DNA from 2 places in the Pseudalkalibacillus berkeleyi genome. Region 2 is predicted to be linked to the other one. Evidence: a T-box and tRNA genes for the amino acid it is inferred to sense, from the RefSeq annotation. Region 2 holds a T-box; the other holds one or more tRNA genes.
What was found. The T-box of region 2 lies ahead of argS (arginine--tRNA ligase). A T-box ahead of a tRNA ligase gene usually reads a tRNA of that ligase, here a tRNA-Arg.
Positions count from the first base shown of each region.

Region 1 (11,096 bases), on a different contig from region 2:
ACATTGATCAAGGAACTGCTGTTGTTGATTTCTCTGAAGACTTTAAGGAGTATGCAGTTGAAGATGAACAAAGAATTTTACAATCGTTAACTTATACGCTCACTCAATTTGATAATATTTCAGCCGTGAAAATTAGGATTAATGGAATCGACCAAAAAGTAATGCCAGTTAATCAAACGCCAATTGGAGAAAGTATGACGCGTGCAGACGGAATCAATATAGAAACAAACGGCGTTGTTGATATCACAGGTAGTGATACGGTCACTGTATATTTTGTGGGAGCAAGTGATGGGAAGTATCAATATGTACCTGTAACAAGGGTTGTTTCATCTAAAGATAATTTAGTGAAATCAACGGTCAATGAATTGTTGAATGGTCCCTCTCTTCAATCTGGTTTACTAAGTGACTTTAGAAACACGGTAGAACTAGTAAGTGCTCCGGTGGAAGAGAATGGTGTTGTAACACTCAACTTTAATGAAGCGATTTTAAGTGAATTAGACAATACGGCCATTTCAAATGTGGTACTCAATTCTCTCGTATTATCCATTACTGAATTGACGGGTGTAGAGAAAGTATCTATAAAGGTAAATGGCGAAGCAGAGGTTCTAACTGAAGTTGGGAAAAAATTAACGGAGCCTGTCTCAAGACCTGTAGAAGTAAACACAGTAGAATTTTAAATTGTAATTATGTTAGTATAAGATAGGATGAGGCGGTCTTGAAGCCGCCTTTTTCTTGTTTCTATAAGCAGGTGTAACATACATGTAGAACTTTAAATTTAAATCATGAACGACTAACCTAAATGAATGCTAAATAGTTGGTCATACTAATCGATAGTGTTTGAAAAAAGGGGAGGAAATGACGATGAGAACGGATGGCAGAACAAGCGATCAGTTAAGAAATATACATATTGAAACAGATTATACAAAGCACCCTGAAGGTTCGGTGCTCATATCTATTGGCGACACAAAAGTGATTTGTAATGCAAGTATAGAGGAGCGGGTACCTCCTTTTATGCGTAACCAAGGAAAAGGGTGGATCGCAGCTGAATACTCAATGCTTCCACGGGCAACTGAACAACGTAACATTCGAGAATCGAGTAAAGGTAAAGTTTCTGGACGAACGATGGAAATCCAACGTTTAATCGGAAGGGCACTTCGCTCAGTAGTAGATTTAAATCAAATTGGTGAGCGAACATGTTGGATTGATTGCGATGTCATACAAGCTGATGGTGGTACTCGTACTGCAAGTATCACAGGTGCATTTGTTGCAATGGCAATCGCATTTAATCGTTTAATAGAGAGAGGCGTCATTAAAAAGATGCCAATTAGGGAATTTATTGCAGCAACATCTGTTGGTGTTGCACCTGAAAAAGGAGAAATCCTTGACCTTTGTTATTTAGAGGATTCAAAAGCGCATGTCGATATGAATGTAATTATGACGAGTGAAAAGGAATTTGTAGAGTTACAAGGTACAGGTGAAGAAGCAACATTCTCGTATAAGCAATTACAAACGTTACTTGAACTTGCAGATAAAGGGATCACTGAGCTAATCGAACATCAAAAGGAAGCGCTCGGAGATATCCAACATCTAATAGGAGAAAAATAATATGAACGAGATCATTATCGCTTCTCATAATGAAGGGAAAGTTAAAGAGTTCCGCTCGATGCTCAAACAATTTGATGTTTCGGTTGTATCATTACGAGACCTTGATTTTCATGATGAAATTGAAGAAACAGGATCTACGTTTGAAGAAAATGCTTCAATTAAAGCAGAAACCATTTCAGCTCACTTTCATCAACCTGTCATTGCTGATGATTCCGGTCTCGTTATAGATGCATTAGACGGGAGACCTGGCGTATTCTCAGCTAGATACGCAGGCGAAGACAAAAACGATGATGCGAATATGGATAAGGTCCTTTATGAACTGAAGTCTGTCCATGAATCTGAACGAACGGCACAGTTTGTTTCTGTTTTAGCCATTGCAATTCCGGGTAAAGAGACTACTATTGTTAAAGGCACTTGTGAAGGAATCATTTCTCAAGAAAAAATAGGTGAGCATGGATTCGGATATGATCCTGTTTTTTATGTGCCATCTCTAAAAAAAACAATGGCTCAACTAGAGCCTAGTCAAAAGAATCAGATCAGTCACAGAGCTAATGCATTAAAAAAATTGCGCGAACAGTGGTCTGAAATCTTTTAGTTCGCTATAAGGAGGACCTCCATCTTGAAGGTACTAGTTGTAAGCGACAGTCACGGTCTCTCAGAAGAACTTAAGGAAATCCAAGAAATGCACAAGAATCAAGTTGATGTGATGATACACTGTGGTGACTCGGAATTGGCAGCGGATCATCCATACTTACGTGCTTTTTATAATGTGCAAGGGAATATGGATCTTGCGCATGATGATTTTCCAAATGAAACTTTAGTCGAAGAACAAGGATATCGTTTATTTGTTACACATGGACATCTGTATAACGTTAAAATGTCATATATGAACTTAGCCTACAGAGCTGAGGAGTATGGGGCAGACTTCGTTTTCTTTGGTCACTCTCACGTCGCGGAATCTTTTGAGTCGAATGGGATGGTCTTCGTCAATCCAGGTAGTATTAGATTGCCTAGAGGTCGCAAAGAAAAAACATATGCGATTTGCGAACGCGAAGACCGAAACAAGATAAACGTGAGATTCTTTGAATATAACGGAAACGAATTGTCCGATTTATCAACTGAATATAGACTGTAACAAAATGGACTCACGACTTTTTAAAAAACCATTGACAATTTTCAGCGCGTACGATATATTAAATATTGTCGCTGATAAACGTGCGGGTGTAGTTTAGTGGTAAAACAAGAGCCTTCCAAGCTCTGGTCGTGAGTTCGATTCTCATCACCCGCTCCATTTAATTATCGCATATAATTTTACACATTTTTATTAAGTCCCAGTAGCTCAGCAGGATAGAGCAACAGCCTTCTAAGCTGTCGGTCGGGCGTTCGAATCGCTCCTGGGACGCCATTACTCAATACATACAAACGCTATTTTCACATCAAAGTGAGAAGGAGCGTTTTTTTATTATTTAGTGATAATTTATGTAAAGACACTTGTTAACACCGATTAGGTTGATTAGATTTGTTTTTAGTTAGTTAAACTGCTAAACTTACTTTAAACGATTGAAAAAAGCGGGGAGATTGATTTGGAAAAAGACCATAAAGGGCCGCGTGACAGTAAAATCGTTTACTTCCCAAACCTTACTGCAAAGCTTGTGAATAAGGGAATGTCAGCCCTTAAACAAAAGAAATTTAAAGAATCACTCAATTATTTTCAGCAGCTGATTGAAATGGAACCTGATCATCCTCAAGGGAATATTGGTGTTGTATTAAGTTTGGTTGAATTAGGCCAGCTTGAAGATGCGAAAGTAAAGTGTGATGAAATTTTAAAGAAAGACATTGGCGAGTATTATGATGTCTTACAAATATACATATCGATTCTAATTCAGCTCGGAGACTATGAGGATGTAGTCGAAATATTAGAGGCTGTCATACAAGAACAAAGTCTCCCGCCACAAATGGCTGAGAACTTTTACCAACTTCTTTATTTCAGCAGGAAAATGGCCGAAGATGAATCGCAAGGTCTCGATGTGAAAAATGAGATACCAGAGTCTGTATCACCAACTGATCTCAACAACTTAGAATCGCAGCTGAAATCTGGAGACTCAAAACAACAATGGCAAGCTGTACAGTCAATTGAGATGCCCGATCATCCTGAGATTCGCGAACAATTAAAAAGGTACCTTACATATCCTGACGGAAACCCATCATTAAAAACGATTGTGTTACAAATGTTAAAAGATGGACCGGCACATGAAACAGTAAATGTACATAAGTTTGGAAAATCAATCGATATTCATACAGGTGATCTTGAAGACATACCTGAGGGTCAATTTTATCGACTTGTTAAAAAGATTATCGTTCATGAATTGGAGCAAAACAATCCGACTTTACTAGAAATGGCTGTTCAAATTTGGGACCATTATTTATTTATGGTGTATCCATTCCAGCCTGAACCATTAAATGAACAATTATGGGCAGTAGCGGTCCTAGAAGTTGCACATCGACTAAACGGACTTGAGTTTGATGGAGATGAATTACAAATTGCGTTTTCGCTCGATGAACAAACGGTTGAAGAAGTCGTTGAAAAGATTCTCGAAATAGAACGCATTTCCGTGAAAGATATTGGATTACCGGATGATCAACCGAACTAGTTGAAAACCAATGGGCATGTGTTATAATGTAGTGGTTGTAAACTCATTCGAACGTTAATGAAGTAATAAGAAGATATATGTTGGAGGGAAATTAGTCATGAGTGCAAAATGGGAAAAACAAGAAGGCAACCAAGGTGTATTAACAATTGATGTTGATGCAGAACGTGTTAACGAAGCTTTAGACCAAGCATTCAAAAAGGTCGTAAAAAAGGTGAATGTACCTGGATTCCGTAAAGGGAAGGTACCTCGTCCTATGTTTGAAAAGCGTTTTGGAGTAGAAGCTCTTTATCAAGATGCTCTAGACATCTTGCTGCCAACCGCATACAGTGAAGCTGTAGAAGAAACTGGAATTGATCCAGTTGATCAACCTGACGTTGACATCGAGCAAATGGAAAAAGGGAAAAACCTTATTTTCAAAGCGACAGTTACTGTAAAACCTGAAGTGAAACTTGGAGAGTACAAAGGACTTGAAGTTGAAAAGCAAGACACTGAAGTAACCGATGAACACGTACAAGAAGAATTGACTGAGCTTCAAAAGAAACATGCTGAACTTACAGTTAAAGAAGAAGGTAAAGTTGAAAGTGGAGACACTGTAACAATCGACTTTGCTGGTTATGTTGATGGAGAAGCATTCGAAGGCGGAACTGCTGAGAACTATTCTCTTGAAATCGGATCTGGATCATTCATTCCAGGTTTTGAAGAACAACTAGAAGGCGAAGAAGCTGGTGCTGAAAAGGATGTTGTTGTAACATTCCCTGAAGAATACCATGCTGAAGAGCTTGCTGGTAAAGAAGCTACATTTAAGGTTAAAATTCACGAAATTAAGCAATTAGAGCTTCCTGAGCTTGATGATGAGTTTGCTAAGGATGCAAATGAAGAAGTTGAGACGCTTGATGAATTGAAAACGAAGATTAAAGAACGTCTTCAAGAAGAAAAAACAACTCAAGCTGAAAACGAAATGAAAGATCAACTCGTTCAAAAAGCTTCTGATAATGCAGAAATTGATGTACCAGAAGCAATGGTTAATGCCGAGCTTGATCGTATGATGAAAGAATTCGATCAACGCCTACAAATGCAAGGTATGAATCTTGATATGTATTATCAGTTCTCAGGAACATCAGAAGATCAATTGAAAGAGCAAATGAAAGAAGATGCTGAAAAGCGTGTTCGAACGAACTTGACTCTTGAAGCAATTGCTGAAACTGAAAACATTGAAATTAGTGATGAAGAAGTTGAAGAAGAAATCACTAAGATGGCAGAAATGTACCAAATGGAAACAGATAAAATGAAACAAATGCTTGCAATGCAAGGTGGACCTGATCTTCTTAAAGGTGATTTGAAAGTTCGCAAGGCAATCGATTTTCTTGTAGAGAATAGCAAGACTGTTGCATAATATAGAATAAGAATGACTACAGAACAAGGCGCGAGTATTCGTGCCTTGTTTTGTAACAATAACAAAAAAATTCTTGATTTATGGAATTGCATCTATGAAATATGACTATACTGATACATATCACCATGTTTGAATTCACATACTAAAAGCTTTATTATTTTTGTTTTACTCATCTTCATGATAAAATTGTCTACATACAATAGTTTCATCATTAGAGCGTTTTGTTACTCAAAAACATATTGGAAATGTTTCGATGTGTAAAATACACTTGTTAACAAATAACTAAAGTAACAATTCATCCAAACCATTTTTAGGGGTGATCAGATGTTTAAATTTAACGAAGAAAAAGGACAATTAAAATGTTCTTTCTGTGGTAAAACACAAGATCAAGTACGTAAACTGGTCGCAGGACCAGGTGTCTATATCTGTGATGAATGTATTGAACTTTGTACAGAAATCGTAGAAGAAGAGTTAGGCACAGAAGAAGATGTTGAGTTCAAGGATGTTCCTAAACCACAAGAAATCCGACAAATTCTCGACGATTATGTAATTGGTCAAGACATGGCTAAAAAGTCATTATCAGTTGCAGTTTATAATCACTATAAACGAATCAACGCATCTAAAAAATCTGATGAAGTTGAACTTGCAAAGAGTAATATCGCAATGATCGGGCCTACAGGTAGCGGTAAGACATTACTCGCGCAAACACTCGCTCGTATCCTGAATGTTCCTTTCGCGATTGCGGATGCAACGTCTCTTACTGAAGCTGGATATGTCGGTGAAGATGTTGAAAACATTCTACTTAAGCTGATTCAATCTGCAGACTATGATGTGGAAAAAGCTGAACGTGGGATTATTTATATCGATGAAATCGATAAAGTCGCACGAAAATCTGAAAATCCATCTATAACGCGTGATGTTTCAGGTGAAGGTGTACAGCAAGCCTTACTTAAAATTTTAGAAGGAACGGTTGCAAGTGTTCCTCCTCAAGGTGGACGTAAACACCCTCATCAAGAATTCATTCAAATTGACACGACGAATATTTTGTTCATTTGTGGTGGTGCCTTTGATGGTATTGAACAAATCGTTAAACGTCGATTAGGTAAGAAAGTGATTGGATTCGGTACCGAAACATCTGAAAAAGCTGACTTGAAACAAGGCGAATACTTATCAAAAGTATTACCTGAAGACTTGCTTCGTTTCGGGTTAATTCCTGAATTCATTGGACGTCTTCCTGTAACAGCGAGCTTAACGCCGCTTGATGAAGAGGCACTAGTCGAAATCTTGACGAAGCCGAAGAATGCACTTGTGAAGCAATACAAAAAGCTACTTCAATTAGATGATGTAGAGCTTGAGTTTACTGATGATGCCCTTATAGAAATCGCGAAGCAAGCAATAGAGCGTAAAACGGGAGCACGTGGATTACGATCTATTATCGAAGGCATCATGCTGGATGTCATGTTTGATCTTCCTTCCCGTGAAGAAATCAGTAAATGTATCATTACACAAGAGACGGTTTCTGATAAAATAACGCCAAAACTGATTCTAGAAGATGGAACAGTCGTTGATAGCAAGAAAGAAACACCTAAAGAAAGTGCATAAGTAAAATCAAAACACCTCGCAAATTTCTGCGAGGTGTTTTTTTTATGTGAAAAATAATCGTAACGTTTAGTACTTAGAAAGCCCGGAGATACTAGATGATAACGAACATACATATAGGAGGGGAAAGCATGAGTTGGACAGGAATTGCGTTAATCATCCAACTATTCTTTGGTGTCATTATCGGGCTCTATTTTTGGAATTTGTTAAGAAACCAGCGGACTCAAAAAGTATCAATAGATAAAGAATCTCGAAAGGAAATGGATCAATTAAGAAAACTAAGAAGCATATCACTAAGTGAACCATTATCTGAAAAAGTTAGGCCATCCAAGTTTGATGAAATTATCGGGCAAGCAGAAGGGATTCGTGCTCTTCAGGCTGCACTATGTGGACCGAATCCGCAGCACGTTATTGTTTATGGTCCTCCAGGGGTCGGTAAGACAGCAGCGGCAAGAATCGTATTAGAAGAAGCTAAGAAAAATACTCGATCACCGTTTAAACCAACTGCAGTGTTTGTAGAATTAGATGCTACAACAGCTCGATTTGATGAGCGAGGTATTGCGGATCCATTGATTGGCTCTGTGCATGATCCGATTTATCAAGGTGCAGGCGCTATGGGTCAGGCGGGTATTCCACAACCGAAACAAGGGGCGGTAACAAATGCACACGGTGGAGTATTGTTCATAGATGAAATTGGAGAACTTCATCCAATACAAATGAATAAACTTCTGAAAGTGCTAGAGGATCGTAAAGTATTTCTTGAAAGTGCCTATTATAGTGAAGAAAATAATCAAATACCACAGCATATACATGAGATTTTCCAAAATGGATTACCTGCAGATTTCCGTTTAATTGGTGCAACTACTCGAACACCTGATGAAATACCACCTGCAATCAGGTCAAGATGTTTAGAAATCTTCTTTAAAGAATTAACGACACAAGATATCGTCAGAATAGCCAAAAGGGCAGTTGAAAAGATTCATTTCAGTATCGAAGAATCTGCACTAGAGTTACTGTCTAGATATGCAAGAAATGGTCGTGAAGCAGTAAATAGTGTTCAAATCGCTGCGGGACTAGCCATTACCGAAGATCGTAAGCTCTTAACTAAGGAAGACATTGAATGGGTGCTCCATTCGAGCCAATTAACACCGAAGATGGAAACGAACATTCATCCAAGCCCACGTGTCGGATATGTGAATGGACTTGCAGTATACGGCCCTAACACGGGAGCATTGTTGGAGCTAGAAGCGACAGTCATCCCCACAAAAGAAAAGGGAACAATCATGATTACGGGTATTGTTGAAGAGGAAAGCATCGGAAGTCAATCTAAATCGATACGAAGGAAGAGTATGGCGAAAAGTTCTGTGGAAAATGTAATCACTGTATTAAGAAGGATGGGCGTTCCAGCCAGTAATTTTGACATCCATATCAACTTCCCAGGTGGTGCACCTGTTGATGGACCTTCGGCAGGGATTGCAATAGCAACAGCCATCTATTCTGCCATTAAAGGCATTGAAGTGGACAATACGCTAGCAATGACAGGCGAAATTAGTATACATGGGAAAGTTAAACCAGTTGGAGGCGTATTCGCAAAAGTAACTGCAGCAAGTCAAGCAGGAGTAAAAACAGTGTTCGTGCCAAAAGACAATCACCAATCCATTTTAAAGGAAATTCAAGGCGTTGAAATAAAATACGTCGATCACCTTGATGAAATTTTTGAATACGTCTTTAAAGAAAAGGTTCCAAAAGAACGAGTAGAAGAAATAACTGCACAAGAGTCTTCACCTAAGGTTGTCTGAGGTGAGGGCTTTATGCTGTTAGTATAGAATCGTATTATTTAATTTTTAGCACTTCCGCATTTATTGTCTCTCATTAGACAAACCTAGTATTTACGGGTAAAATTGATAAGATGAAATACCTATTTTCATTTACATACTCATAGCCAAATTGACTGGTGATTGAAATAGAATTTTGGAGGTGTGTTTCTATGGCTCAAACAAGAGAAATACCGTTGTTACCTTTAAGGGGACTGCTCGTTTATCCAAGTATGGTACTTCACCTAGATGTGGGACGAAAAAAGTCTGTACAGGCTCTTGAACAGGTAATGATGGATGATCAGAAAATATTTTTATCCACTCAAAAAGAAGTGGCCATAGAAGAACCAACGGAAGAAGAAATTTATCATATGGGAACACTTGTAAAAGTGAACCAAATGCTTAAACTTCCGAATGGTACAATTCGTGTTCTTGTGGAAGGTCTACAAAGAGGGAAGATTCAACAGTTCCAGGAACAAGAAGAATATCTTGAAGTTAAAGTAGACTTAATTGACGAAAGACAAAATGCTGATTCCGAAGAAATGGCACTCATGCGTATGCTCTTGCAATACTTCGAACAGTACATAAACCTATCGAAAAAAGTAACAGCGGAAACGCTCGCTTCAGTACAGGATATAGAAGAGCCAGGACGTTTAGCTGATGTCGTTTCTTCACATTTACCGCTGAAGATTAAGCAAAAACAAGAGATTTTAGAGACTTTGGATATTAAAGAACGTTTAAATAAAATCATCAAAATTTTGAACAACGAAAAAGAAGTCCTTGGGCTAGAAAAGAAAATCGGTCAACGTGTAAAGAAATCTATGGAAAAGACCCAAAAAGAATACTACCTCCGTGAACAAATGAAGGCAATTCAAAAAGAACTCGGAGATAAAGAAGGTAAAGCTGGTGAAATCTCTACCTTAAAAGAAAAAATAGAAGAATCACAAATGCCTGAAAATGTTCAGAAAACAGCTCTTAAAGAGCTCGATCGATATGAAAAGATGCCGCAAACTTCAGCTGAGAGTTCAGTGATCCGCAATTATATAGAGTGGCTCCTAAACATTCCTTGGTTTGAAGAAACAGAAGACAATTTGGACATTAACCATGCTGAAGACATCCTTAACGAGGACCATTACGGCCTCGAGAAGGTGAAGGAGCGGGTTCTAGAATATCTTGCTGTTCAGCAATTAACGAATTCATTGAAAGGTCCGATTCTTTGTTTAGTTGGTCCTCCAGGCGTTGGTAAAACATCTCTCGCAAGATCCATTGCACGTACTTTAGGGCGGAATTTCGTACGCATTTCACTCGGAGGCGTGCGTGATGAAGCTGAGATCAGAGGGCACCGGCGAACATATGTAGGCGCGATGCCAGGACGTCTCATTCAAGGTATGAAAAAGGCTGGCTCAGTCAACCCTGTTTTCCTTTTGGATGAAATCGATAAAATGGCAAATGATTTCCGTGGTGATCCTGCATCGGCCTTACTTGAGGTTCTAGATCCTGAGCAAAATCACACGTTTAGTGACCATTATATTGAAGAGCCGTATGACCTTTCGAAGGTCATGTTTGTCACGACAGCTAACAACATGGCAACCATCCCAGGACCTCTACTTGATCGTATGGAACTGATTCAGATTGCTGGATATACTGAAGTAGAAAAGCTTCACATTGCGAAACAGTACTTAGTGAAGAAGCAAACGGAAGCACATGGTCTCACAAAAGGTAAAGTCCAAATCCGTGACGAAGCGATACTTGAGGTCGTACGTCGATACACAAGAGAAGCGGGTGTGCGTAATTTAGAACGCCAAATCGCTTCACTTTGCCGTAAAGCTGCCAAGCAAATCGTTTCCGGAGAAAAAAAGCGTGTCATAATAACGGATAAGAACATCGAAGATTATTTAGGAAAACCTAAATTCCGGTATGGTCAAGCAGAAGTTGAAGACCAAATTGGGACTGCAACTGGGTTAGCCTATACGACTGCAGGTGGAGATACACTTTCAATTGAAGTATCTGTATCACCTGGAAAAGGGAAGCTCA
Region 1 covers NZ_JAKIJS010000001.1:1,963,425-1,974,520, reverse strand. Annotated here, with positions in the region: gene L2716_RS10420 (GerMN domain-containing protein) at 1-677, shown strand, start outside; gene rph (ribonuclease PH) at 862-1,605, shown strand; gene L2716_RS10410 (XTP/dITP diphosphatase) at 1,607-2,200, shown strand; gene L2716_RS10405 (metallophosphoesterase family protein) at 2,225-2,740, shown strand; tRNA gene L2716_RS10400 (tRNA-Gly) at 2,823-2,896, shown strand; tRNA gene L2716_RS10395 (tRNA-Arg) at 2,934-3,010, shown strand; gene L2716_RS10390 (tetratricopeptide repeat protein) at 3,189-4,256, shown strand; gene tig (trigger factor) at 4,354-5,649, shown strand; gene clpX (ATP-dependent protease ATP-binding subunit ClpX) at 5,974-7,251, shown strand; gene lonB (ATP-dependent protease LonB) at 7,380-9,047, shown strand; gene lon (endopeptidase La) at 9,236-11,096, shown strand, end outside.
Region 1: it encodes a tRNA-Arg, which carries the amino acid that the T-box ahead of argS (arginine--tRNA ligase) is inferred to sense. The anticodon was not compared.

Region 2 (11,096 bases):
CGGTATTATCGTTAATCCAGAAGAGCTTTCAGAACGGGAAATTGAAGAGCTTAGTCGTGGGTTCATTCGTGAGTTAGAGCCGATCATGGGGCCCGAAAAGGACATACCTGCACCAGATGTGAATACGAATCCAAAAATCATGGGCTGGATGCTCGATGAGTTCGACCGACTGAGAGGACATAATGTTCCTGGTTTTATCACTGGCAAGCCGTTAATTATTGGTGGTTCAGAAGGAAGAGTCGAAGCGACTGGACGAGGGGTAGTCATTACCATTCGTGAAGCTGCTAAACGATTGGATTATGATCTCAACAAAATGACAGCTGTCATCCAAGGCTTCGGAAACGTTGGATCGAATGCAGCCAAATACTTAGAGGAAAGTGGCGTGAAGGTAATCGGGATCACTGATGCGAAGGGCGGCGTATACAATGAAAACGGGTTGGATATTGCGAGCTTAATTGAGTATGCCAAGGAAACCAAGACAGTCAAAGGATTTCCGGGTAGTGAAGATCTATCGAATGACGATTTATTCTCATTGGAATGTGATATTCTCATACCTGCAGCATTAGAGAATCAGATTACAGGAGATAACGCGAACCAAATTAAAGCGAAAATTGTTGCGGAGGCTGCTAATGGACCGACTACACCACAAGGTAACAAACTACTGGAGGACAACGGCGTCTTTGTGATCCCAGATATTTTATGTAATGCAGGTGGTGTAACCGTGTCCTATTTCGAATGGGTACAAAATGCGATGCACTACTCATGGAAAGAAAAAGAAGTGGCCGAAAAGCTCGAAGAAAAAATGGTAGATGCATTTAAAGCCGTTTATGATATGCGTGACGCCAAAAAGGTGAAAATGCGTGAAGCCGCATACCTTGTTGGTGTAGGGAGATTAGCCAAAGCGATGATCGCAAGAGGATGGATTAAAAACTGGGAGATGCCAATTGACTGCTAATCATGCTATTTTCTAGATAAAATTTCGTTTTTCTAGATAAAAATCATTTTTTCTAGATAACTGCATCAAACACAAGCTTTCAAACATAGTGATGATGATTTTTGTACACAAAAATCGACTATATTGCTTTTTTGCGAAGAAATATCGTAAAAAGCATACAAATAAACATGAAAAAGACCTTCTCCTGAGCAGATGAAGGTCTTTTTTGTATGGATGTTAGTTATTTCTTGCCATATTTAAGAATCGTAATAAATCACCGTATATCAAACTGTCTGAGAGTTCGAGTTCTTGTAAGTGTTGCTGAGCTTCGGTACAGGATTCGGGATTCACCTCTGCACCAGATGCTCGGTCATAGCACGTATCTTTCGTGTAGACGTAAGCGTCAGTGACAACACTTCTATCTCTGAATATTGCAACGTTCTTATGCTGCTCTGAAAAGAGGTCAGTTCCAAATTGAATACCTTGTTGTCCGATACCAAGTAAATTCAAGATTGTCGGCTTTAAGTCGATTTGACCAGAAACCTTTGAAATGGTTTTCCCTTTTTGACCTGGTATATGAATGATAAGTGGCACTCGTTGCAACTGGACATTATCGTAAGGCGTAATTTCTTCTTTATTTAATACTTGAGCAAGTGCGTCATTATGTCGCTCAGAAATGCCATAATGATCTCCATAAATGATGATCACCGAATTCTCATACAATCCGTTAGCTTTCAGCTGACCAATAAATTCTTTTATCGCTTTATCCGTATAGCTTACGGTTACAGGATACCGATCGACAATGGGATCATTTGTCTCGAATGTTGGGACCAATTGGTCGCTCTCATCATACTTGTAGGGATGGTGGTTCGTTAATGTAATAAATCTCGAATAAAATGGTTGCGACATTTCACTTAAATAATCCATGGATTGCTTAAAGAAAGGTCGATCCTTTAATCCATAATTGATTTGGTTGTTTTCATTGATTGTGTAATACTCTTGAGAAATATATTCATCATAGCCCATCGTATTATACATAATGTCCCGGTTCCAGAAACTCTTATTGTTTCCATGAAAGACCGCGCTGTGATATCCCTGTTTTTTCAGAATTTCAGGAGTAGCGAAGTATTCATTCAACGGATGTGTTTGGAATACAGCGCCCCTCGGTAATGGATATAATGAATTATCGAGTAGGAATTCAGAATCAGAGGTCTTCCCTTGTCCAGTTTGATGATAAAAATTATCGAAATAATAGCTGTCCTTTATGAAATCATTCAAGAAAGGTGTAATCTCTTTCCCGCGAACCTCTTTTCCAATTACGAATTGTTGTGTTGATTCCATTGAGATCAATATAATGTTCTTTCCTTCAGCAATTCCGTACAATTCGTCATTGACTGGTACATCTTTATTTTTCGTATATTCTATAATTTCTTCTACGTCAGAGTTGTTGGCCAGTGCTTTTTGAGCCTTTGTTTTGGATTGCAACAAGAGATCGTAGACGTGATAGTTATAAGTTCCGAGATTTTTCACGAGTAGTTCTCGGTCAAACGTCCGAGTAAGCAGTTGTGGTCTTTCGGACTCGGCTAGACCTAGATTGATTGCTAGAAAAAGGGTGGCAATGATCGCAAGCTTCATAAAGCTTTTGTTCGTAAACGACGACGGTTTCAAGGTTCCTCGTTTAACGAAATAGGAAATGACAATAATATCCAGAAAGAAGAAAATGTCATACCAATAGGTTTGTGCGACTAGACTATTGCCGATGTCGCCAACATTGTTTGTCTGAAATAATACAGGTACAGTAATGAAATCATTGAAAAATCTGTAATACAACGTATTGGAATAAAGGACGATTGAGAAGATTAGGGCCAAAATCCAAGTCATACGTTTTTGGAGCTTTTTGGGGAATAGGAAAACGAGTGCCATTGTGAAGATAACGGAACTTAAAGGATTGATGATAAGAATCAATTCCTGTATCCAGTTACTTGTAGGCAAATTAAAGCTTAATTTATAAACGACGTAGGTTTTGATCCACAATATTGTTGCAGTGATCACCAAGCTGTTCCTGATCCAACGCTCTTTCATGAGAAAACCTCCGAATTGCTAAAGACATACATTCATTTTATAGACGATTAGGAACGAAGAAAGTTCCATGAATTCTTATTTGTATTCAAGTAGACTATTCATTATCATAGCAAAATTCCTGTATATGGAAAAGTGTCATAACAAAAGTATTCGTGCTACTTTCCTATTTCTTTACCCTTTGCTATTGCCAAGTACACAAAATCTAACTATAATGATTAAAAATTACCAATTACATTTGATGATGAGGAGAGTAAATTTCAGGGCACATGCTAGCGAGCTGGAGTTGGTGGAAGTCCAGTATGAGCTGAAATTGAACCGCACCTCTGAGATGCTTATTTGAAAACAAGTAGATTAAGCCGTTCCCAGCGTTAATGGGTTAAGTGGATCCAAATTTAATTTTGGATAATTAGAGTGGTACCGCGGGCATAACTCGTCTCTCAATTTATTGAGAGGCGTTTTTTTATACACAAAAAAGGAGTGAAAACGGATGTCGATTAAAGATTATACAGCGCATCAATTAAGTATCATTATAGATTCTTTGTCAGAAGAAGATTTGAAAAAATCCTTAGAGGTCCCTCCAAATCGAGAAATGGGTGATCTCGCTTTTCCTTGCTTCATACTGGCAAAGCATTTGAAACAATCACCTGTACAAATTGCAAAAGAGCTAGAGGGAAAGCTTTCAAGTTCGGACGTATTTGACCGAGTAGAGGCTACGGGACCTTATTTGAATTTGTTTTTACCGAAGAGAAAACTGACAGAGCAAGTCATCAGCGAAATATTGGTTGATGGCGAGCAATACGGAAGTGTGAAAGCGAGCGGTCACCAGATACCAATCGATTTATCTTCACCGAATATCGCCAAACCGTTTTCAATGGGACATTTACGATCTACAGTGATCGGAAATGCGGTCGCGAACCTAGCAGAAAAGAATGGCTATAAACCAATACGCATCAATCACCTAGGTGACTGGGGCACACAATTTGGCAAACTAATGACCGCTTATGAAAAATGGGGAAATGAACACGCCGTAAGAAAGAGCCCGATTAAAGAATTGAATGCACTATATGTCTTATTTCATGAAAAAGCGAAGGAAGACCCTAGCCTAGATGACGAAGGTAGAGCTTGGTTCAAAAAGCTTGAAGGCGGAGATTCCAACGCAACAGCTTTATGGAAATGGTTCAGAGAGGAATCCTTAAAGGAATTTGAAAAAATTTATGAACTCTTGGATGTATCTTTTGACGCGTATCCTGGAGAATCTTTTTACAATGATAAAATGCAAGCCATTGTAGATGAGCTCAACGAGAAAAAGCTGTTAGTTGAATCTGATGGGGCGATGGTCGTTGATTTAGAGGAATTCGATATGCCGCCTGCATTAATTCAAAAGAAAGATGGCGCTTCCTTATATGCAACGCGGGATTTGGCAGCAGCTAAGTATCGAAAGAGCACATATCATTTTGCAGAATCATTATATGTGGTCGGTCATGAACAGTCCCTTCATTTCCAACAAGTGAAGAAAGTATTGCTCAAGCTAGGTTACGATTGGGCAGAGGACATGAAACACATTCCTTTCGGGATGATCCTACAAGATGGGAAGAAGATGTCTACGCGTAAAGGAAAGACGGTACTACTTGAAGAAGTATTAAAGCAGACGATTGAACAAGCAAAACGGAATATTGAAGAGAAGAACCCGACGCTTAAAGCAAAAGAGCAAGTAGCAGAAATAATCGGTGTAGGTGCAGTCATTTTCAATGATTTGAAACAATCTCGTCTAAATGACGTGGAGTTTGACATTGAACAAATGCTTCGATTTGAAGGGGAAACAGGTCCTTATATTCAATATACCTATGCAAGAGCTTGTACGTTATTAACGAAAGGCTCTTGGGGAGAAATGAAAGAAACAAATCCACCATATAATATAGATGAAGCGTACTTATGGGATCTTATTTTAACGCTAGAACATTTTCCGAGCATAGTAGAGCGCGCATTTCATGAATATGAGCCCTCTATTCTTTCTCGTTATTTAATTGTATTAGCACGTTACTTCAATCAGTATTACGGAAAAGTCCGCATATTATCTGGCACTGATGAGGAACAACAAGCCAGACTTCATCTCGTTAAATCGGTAACGGTCGTCTTAAAAGAAGGACTTAGATTGCTTGGTATAAAGGCTCCAGAGAAAATGTAAAGTAGGTGAGAGGATTGAGCAAGAAGAAGAGGGGATGCATTCATCATATTGAGTTATATGTTTCAGATTTAGAACGATCAGTGGATTTTTGGGGATGGCTCCTTACAGAGCTTGGATATTCTGAATTCCAGAAATGGGAGCAGGGCATAAGCTACAAACTAAACGATTCTTATCTCGTATTCGTTCAAACTGAACAAAAATATTTAGATGTTCCTTACCATCGATGTCGAGTAGGTTTAAACCATTTAGCATTTTATGCAGAAAGCCGAGAGCATGTAGACGAGCTGACAAAAGATCTGAAAGCGAAGGGGACGAATATACTTTACGAAGATCGACACCCGTACGCTGGAGGGATGAACTATTACGCCGTCTATTTTGAAGACCCGGATAGAATAAAAGTAGAAATTGTTGCCCCTTAAGTAAAAGGACTCAGAGAGAGGTCCTTGCTTATCCTGAAAAAGAGAGCGGGCTTATTTCAGTACTCGCAAAAAGGTTTAGCGCTCACCTTTAAGAGAGGGTGAGCGCTAATTTCATGATTTTCAATAAACTTTAATTATTACTGCATCGGCACGAGTGTAACTGTCCAAACGTCTTTTTGTTGATCACGAATAAGTCGGAAGAATTTCTGATTTTCTCCTGTACCGCCCCATGTAATATATGCATAGGAGGATCCAAATTCGTCTATTTGATAGGTTACATCTACTTCTTTAACCTTCTTCAATTCTTTAAGGAATTTTTCAGTCCCCGCTTTAGCTTCTGGCGTATCTACTCCATCAAAATAAAATTGTTTTGATGGCATTACTCCAGCTGGATCTTGATAAAACATATGATATTGTGTCTCGTGGTCTTCATTTTGAGAGGCGTAAAAATAAATTTGCATGACTTGAAAAGCGCTAAGGTCCTTTAATACCTTTTGGTCCTGTTCCGCTTTGAGCGTTTCATAAACCGCTACTAGTTTGTCTGGCAACGGTAATATAGGTTCGTGAATCGTTGTCTTCTCAATATCTTCATTTGCTGGAGGAGAAAGTTTTTCTGAACCGGCCTTCGGTAGTTTACTTTCCTGTGCGGTTAAAGCCTTATCAGAGCTAGGACCATTTTGATCTTGGTCATTTAAGCTTTCACTCGTTGCTAACTGTGCGGACGATTCGCCTTGGTCAGGTGAATTGCTAGCATGATCTGCAGGCATGTTATCAAATGCGATTTGCACGATGGCAAGAAGGAGGACAAGGCTGACGGCTGTACTCATGATTGGTTTCCAGTTCGTACGTAGGAATGAAAACCTACCTGTACGTTTTTTTGCAATCTTATCTCTTATTTGTTTTCGTTGCTTATCTGTAAATCTACTTTCATTTGACATCATCGTATTAAGTGTTTTGTTTAAATCTTTAAGTTGATCTTCCATCATCCATGCTCCTTTCTGATGTGATGACTTCTTTTAATAGTTGTCTGCCACGATGTAAGCGGGTTTTTATAGTCGATTCATTTATAAGAAGCATTAAGCTAATTTCTTGTACGGAAAGCTCTTCAAAATAATAGAGCAGTAGCATTTCTCGATATTTTATTGGCAATGAGAGCACTTGATTGGCGAGTACCTGTTTCTCATCCTTTGCCAACAGATCACTCTCGGGTGTTTTTAAATCTCCCTTCATCCATCGAGAGATTTTATCTGTAAATTGTAGATTACGGAAAGACCAGGTTCTATGATAATCATGACAACGGTTAATCGTAATCCGGTAAATCCAAGTCTTTACAGAAGATTCACCCCGGAAAGTATCTAATTTCGTATAGCAAGTAACAAAGACTTCCTGAACGATATCCTCAGCTCTTCCCCAGTCCTTTACATAAGTGTAGGCAAGGCGAGTCAGTTTCTCCCCGTATTGGTCCATCATATGTTCAATGACTTCTTCTTTCGGGTAACGACCGATGATCTTATCCAACTGGATATTCGACCGTTGCCGCGGCTGATATTCCTCCAACCTGGTAACCTCCTTTAGCGTCCTTTAATAATCAGACGTAGCCCATTTCAAATACGTTTCATGAATGATGGAATTAATTGATTAAAACAAGTAAAGTAATAGTTAAACGTGCTTATTATCCATTATATAACTGATTGATGGTAGAGGGGGATTGTATATGGAAACGACGAAAAAACGAAGAAGATGTAACTGGTGTGAGGATGATCCAATGCTTATGGATTATCATGATCACGAATGGGGGCAGCCATTGGATGATGATAACGATCTGTTTGAGGCATTGACACTCGAAATCTTCCAAGCAGGACTAAGCTGGAAAACGATTCTTCATAAAAGGGAAAACTTCCGTACAGCATTTGATGGATTTGAGATTCATAAGGTGAGTGAATATAAAGAAGAGAAGATTGAGGAATTGTTGCAAAACAAAGGAATTGTTCGACATAGACGGAAAATAGAAGCGACGATTCATAATGCAAACATAGCACTAGAGTTGATTAAAGATCATGGAAGTCTTAAAAACTATTTTGATTCGTTACCTAAAGAAACATTAGAAAAACAAAAAGAAATAAAGAAAACATTCAAACACGTCGGACTCACAACAGCCGAAAGTTTCCTTATGGCAGCAGGATATATCCAGCCAGATCATAGTGAGGAGTGTTTTAAGACAAAAAATAGAGGAAACCTATAGCGGTTGCCTCTTCTGTTCAAGCTGTTAAATTTTTGTAAAAGGACTACTGCCTGGTTCAGGCGTTTGATCAATAGCAACTGCACTTGGATTGATAGTAGGTTCAGGCGTTTGATCAATAGCAACTGCACTAGGGTTGCTAGTAGGCTCAGGCGTTTGATCAATAGCAACTGCACTTGGATTGCTAGTAGGCTCAGGCGTTTGATCAATAGCAACTGCACTTGGATTGCTAGTAGGATCAGGCGTTTGATCAATAGCGACTGCACTTGGATTACTAGTAGGCTCAGGCGTTTGATCAATAGCGACTGCACTAGGGTTGCTAGTAGGATCAGGCGTTTGATCAATAGCGACTGCACTTGGATTACTAGTAGGCTCAGGCGTTTGATCAATAGCAACTGTACTTGGGTTGCTGGTAGGCTCAGGTGTTTGATCGATAGTGCTATTGTGGCCTTGAACTAAACTATGAACAGAAAATAATACTACTAGCCCTACAGATAAGGTAATTAATTTTTTCATTTAAGTACTCTCCTTTAAAAATATTGTTGGCTTGCTTCTAATGCTAATTTATAATACTCACTCGAGCTTTTATATTGTGAGTTATTAAAATAGTATTCTGCCAGCAATGTGGCATATTCACAAACACGTTCTAATATATTTTGTTCTTGAAAAAAAGGAATAGCTTCTTTTTTTATAAATTGCTCATATTCCTTTCCGTGATCATTATCTAGTCGATATTTTAATACTTTATAATGGATTAAATATTCTTTGTCAGGGTTCTTTTCTAGATTATTGAACGTTTTTTCAAGCCACATAGAAGAGGAGGTGGGTTCTCCTAAATTAAAATACTCTTGGGCAATAAGATAGTATGTTATGTGTATACTTTGATCTTTTATTTTTTCTTTAATTTTTATTGATTTATGATAGAATTCTATAGCCTTTTTGCCATCACCCTTACTTGAATGTACATATCCCAAATTATGGTATATAACAGATAACCCTTTACTATCATTAAAGGACTCTGCAAATTTAAGTGCTTGGGAGAAGTGATACTCTGACTGGGAATAGTTTTTAATACGCCGGTTAACAATACCTAGTAAAATTTGGCAATCAGAACTTCTGGTGAAGTGATAATCTTTATCGAAAATATTGAGAGCTTTGTTAGCATAGCTAATAACTGAAGTATTATGGGTTAAGTGAGTAAGAGTGAGCGCAATATTATAATAAAATGTTGCAATTTCAACTTCAGTTAAAGGGGTTTGAACTAAGTATGGCTCAGCTTTATAGAAGTAATCAATAGATTCCCTGTAATCGTAAGTGATATAGTTGTACAGTCCCAAAATAAAATAATGATAAAACTTTAATGAGGAATCAAAATCAATATCTTTATATTTCTTTAAATCTTTTAATAGATTATATGCATCTTCTGCTTTTTTTTCAGTGAGATACTGTCGAGTAAGGAACAATTTATATCTTAATATGATATTGGGATCCTCAATAAAAGGTATTTGATCTTCTATTTTTAAGTATATTTCTTTAGCTTCTTTACTTTTTCTTAAAGTTAGATAGTAGTTCCATTCATTTAACAATCCAATAAAATTAACATCTAATTCCTGACTTTCCGGAGAGATCCCTAGTCTCTCACACAAGAGCTGGATGACGTCATCACTGGATTTTGCGTCGCCGTTTTCTATTTTACTTAGGTAGGAGACGGAGCATATTCCTTTTGCTAGCTCTTCTTGAGTGAGGCTTTTTGTCTTTCTATAATATCTTATTCTCTGTCCTATCAAAATATCCCCCCTCCCTAACTTGGGAAAATCGACCCGAAAAACCATCAAATATTGTCTATCAAAACTACCATTTTTCCCAATACAGGACCGTATGTTCCTTTGATAAAATTAATATAACACAAAAAGGAAATCTCAGTTAGCCTTTCAAACTAGTTTTTCACTATATTGGGAAGATTGCAACATTGTTTGTAGTAAGAATGTTCTTGTTATAATTATGACATGAATGGGAGGATATCATAATGGGAAAAATGAACAATTTATTTTTCAGCCACCACGAAACGAAAGACCCGTTTTATGCTTCTCATGGAAAAAGAATAGGAATAACGGCGAAAACGTTAGATCATAAAATGATAAGAAATACCCAGGTCAGCAAAAGAAAGCTTCTAGTAGATCGAAGTAACAATAACTGGTATTATTATCCGATTGACAGAAAAGGGAAATTTGACCTTGTAGCAACGAATGATCAAACAGGAACAATCATGAATAAGAAAGTGAAGGGTACCCCAAATATTTATGAATTTGAGAACAGTGTTGTCATTGCATGTGAAGGAAATGGTGAAGTTGGTTATGTGTATCAATTTTCCAAAGACAACTTAAAACTGTTGAACGAATGGGAAATCGATGGATTCATTTGGGGTGTAATTGAATATAATGGTTCGGTTTGTGTCTCAGCGTATGTAGTGGATCTTGATACAGCTAGACTTTATATACTTAATGGTCGATCGGTTGATTTTGTAGAGCTCGGGACGCACTTTGCCCCTTCTGATCTACTCGTGTTGAATGAACGACTGTTTATCTCATCCTATCCTTTATCAGAAAACAGCCCGAAACAAATCTTAATGGTGGATGAGGAATACGACATAGAGAAGAAATTTGGAGTATCCATTTGTCCGAGGTTTTTGTTTGAGAATGGTGAGGACATCTTAATACAAGAGCTTGATGTGAAGACTGGAAGATCCGATCGTTATTCTCTATTAAACTTAAATTCTGGTGAAGAAATGGTATCAAAAAGAAGTATGCCACTTAGAATTGTAAACTTTTAGAAGAGTAGTCGAGAGACTGCTCTTTACTGTTTTTCAATACTTATTAAGTTCTAGTTTCATGAATTGTTCACAGAACCTGCAAGGGATTGTCTAACTTTTGGCAAAGGAGTAGTAGAGAGGGGTGTTGGGTGATGTGGAAAGGCTCTGCTGCTTTATGTATGAATGAAGGCAAGGTATTGATGGTTCTACAAGGAAAGCCGAATGAACCGAAGAGGTGGACAATCCCATCTGGAGGGAAGCATGATGGGGAATCTGATGAAGCATGTTGCTTAAGAGAATTATTTGAAGAAACGGGCTATAAAGGTGACATTAAAAGGCGGTTGCACGTTAAGCATGGTGAATCATACGGAATTCAGGTGATCGTTCATTATTACGAGGTGGATATTGTGGGCGGACGACCAACCATT
Region 2 covers NZ_JAKIJS010000003.1:20,544-31,639, reverse strand. Annotated here, with positions in the region: gene L2716_RS16740 (Glu/Leu/Phe/Val family dehydrogenase) at 1-955, shown strand, start outside; gene L2716_RS16735 (LTA synthase family protein) at 1,172-3,016, opposite strand; T-box leader at 3,246-3,457, shown strand; gene argS (arginine--tRNA ligase) at 3,504-5,201, shown strand; gene L2716_RS16725 (VOC family protein) at 5,216-5,620, shown strand; gene L2716_RS16720 (hypothetical protein) at 5,758-6,603, opposite strand; gene L2716_RS16715 (sigma-70 family RNA polymerase sigma factor) at 6,587-7,177, opposite strand; gene L2716_RS16710 (DNA-3-methyladenine glycosylase I) at 7,335-7,862, shown strand; gene L2716_RS16705 (hypothetical protein) at 7,887-8,375, opposite strand; gene L2716_RS16700 (helix-turn-helix domain-containing protein) at 8,390-9,646, opposite strand; gene L2716_RS16695 (hypothetical protein) at 9,886-10,689, shown strand; gene L2716_RS16690 (NUDIX hydrolase) at 10,848-11,096, shown strand, end outside.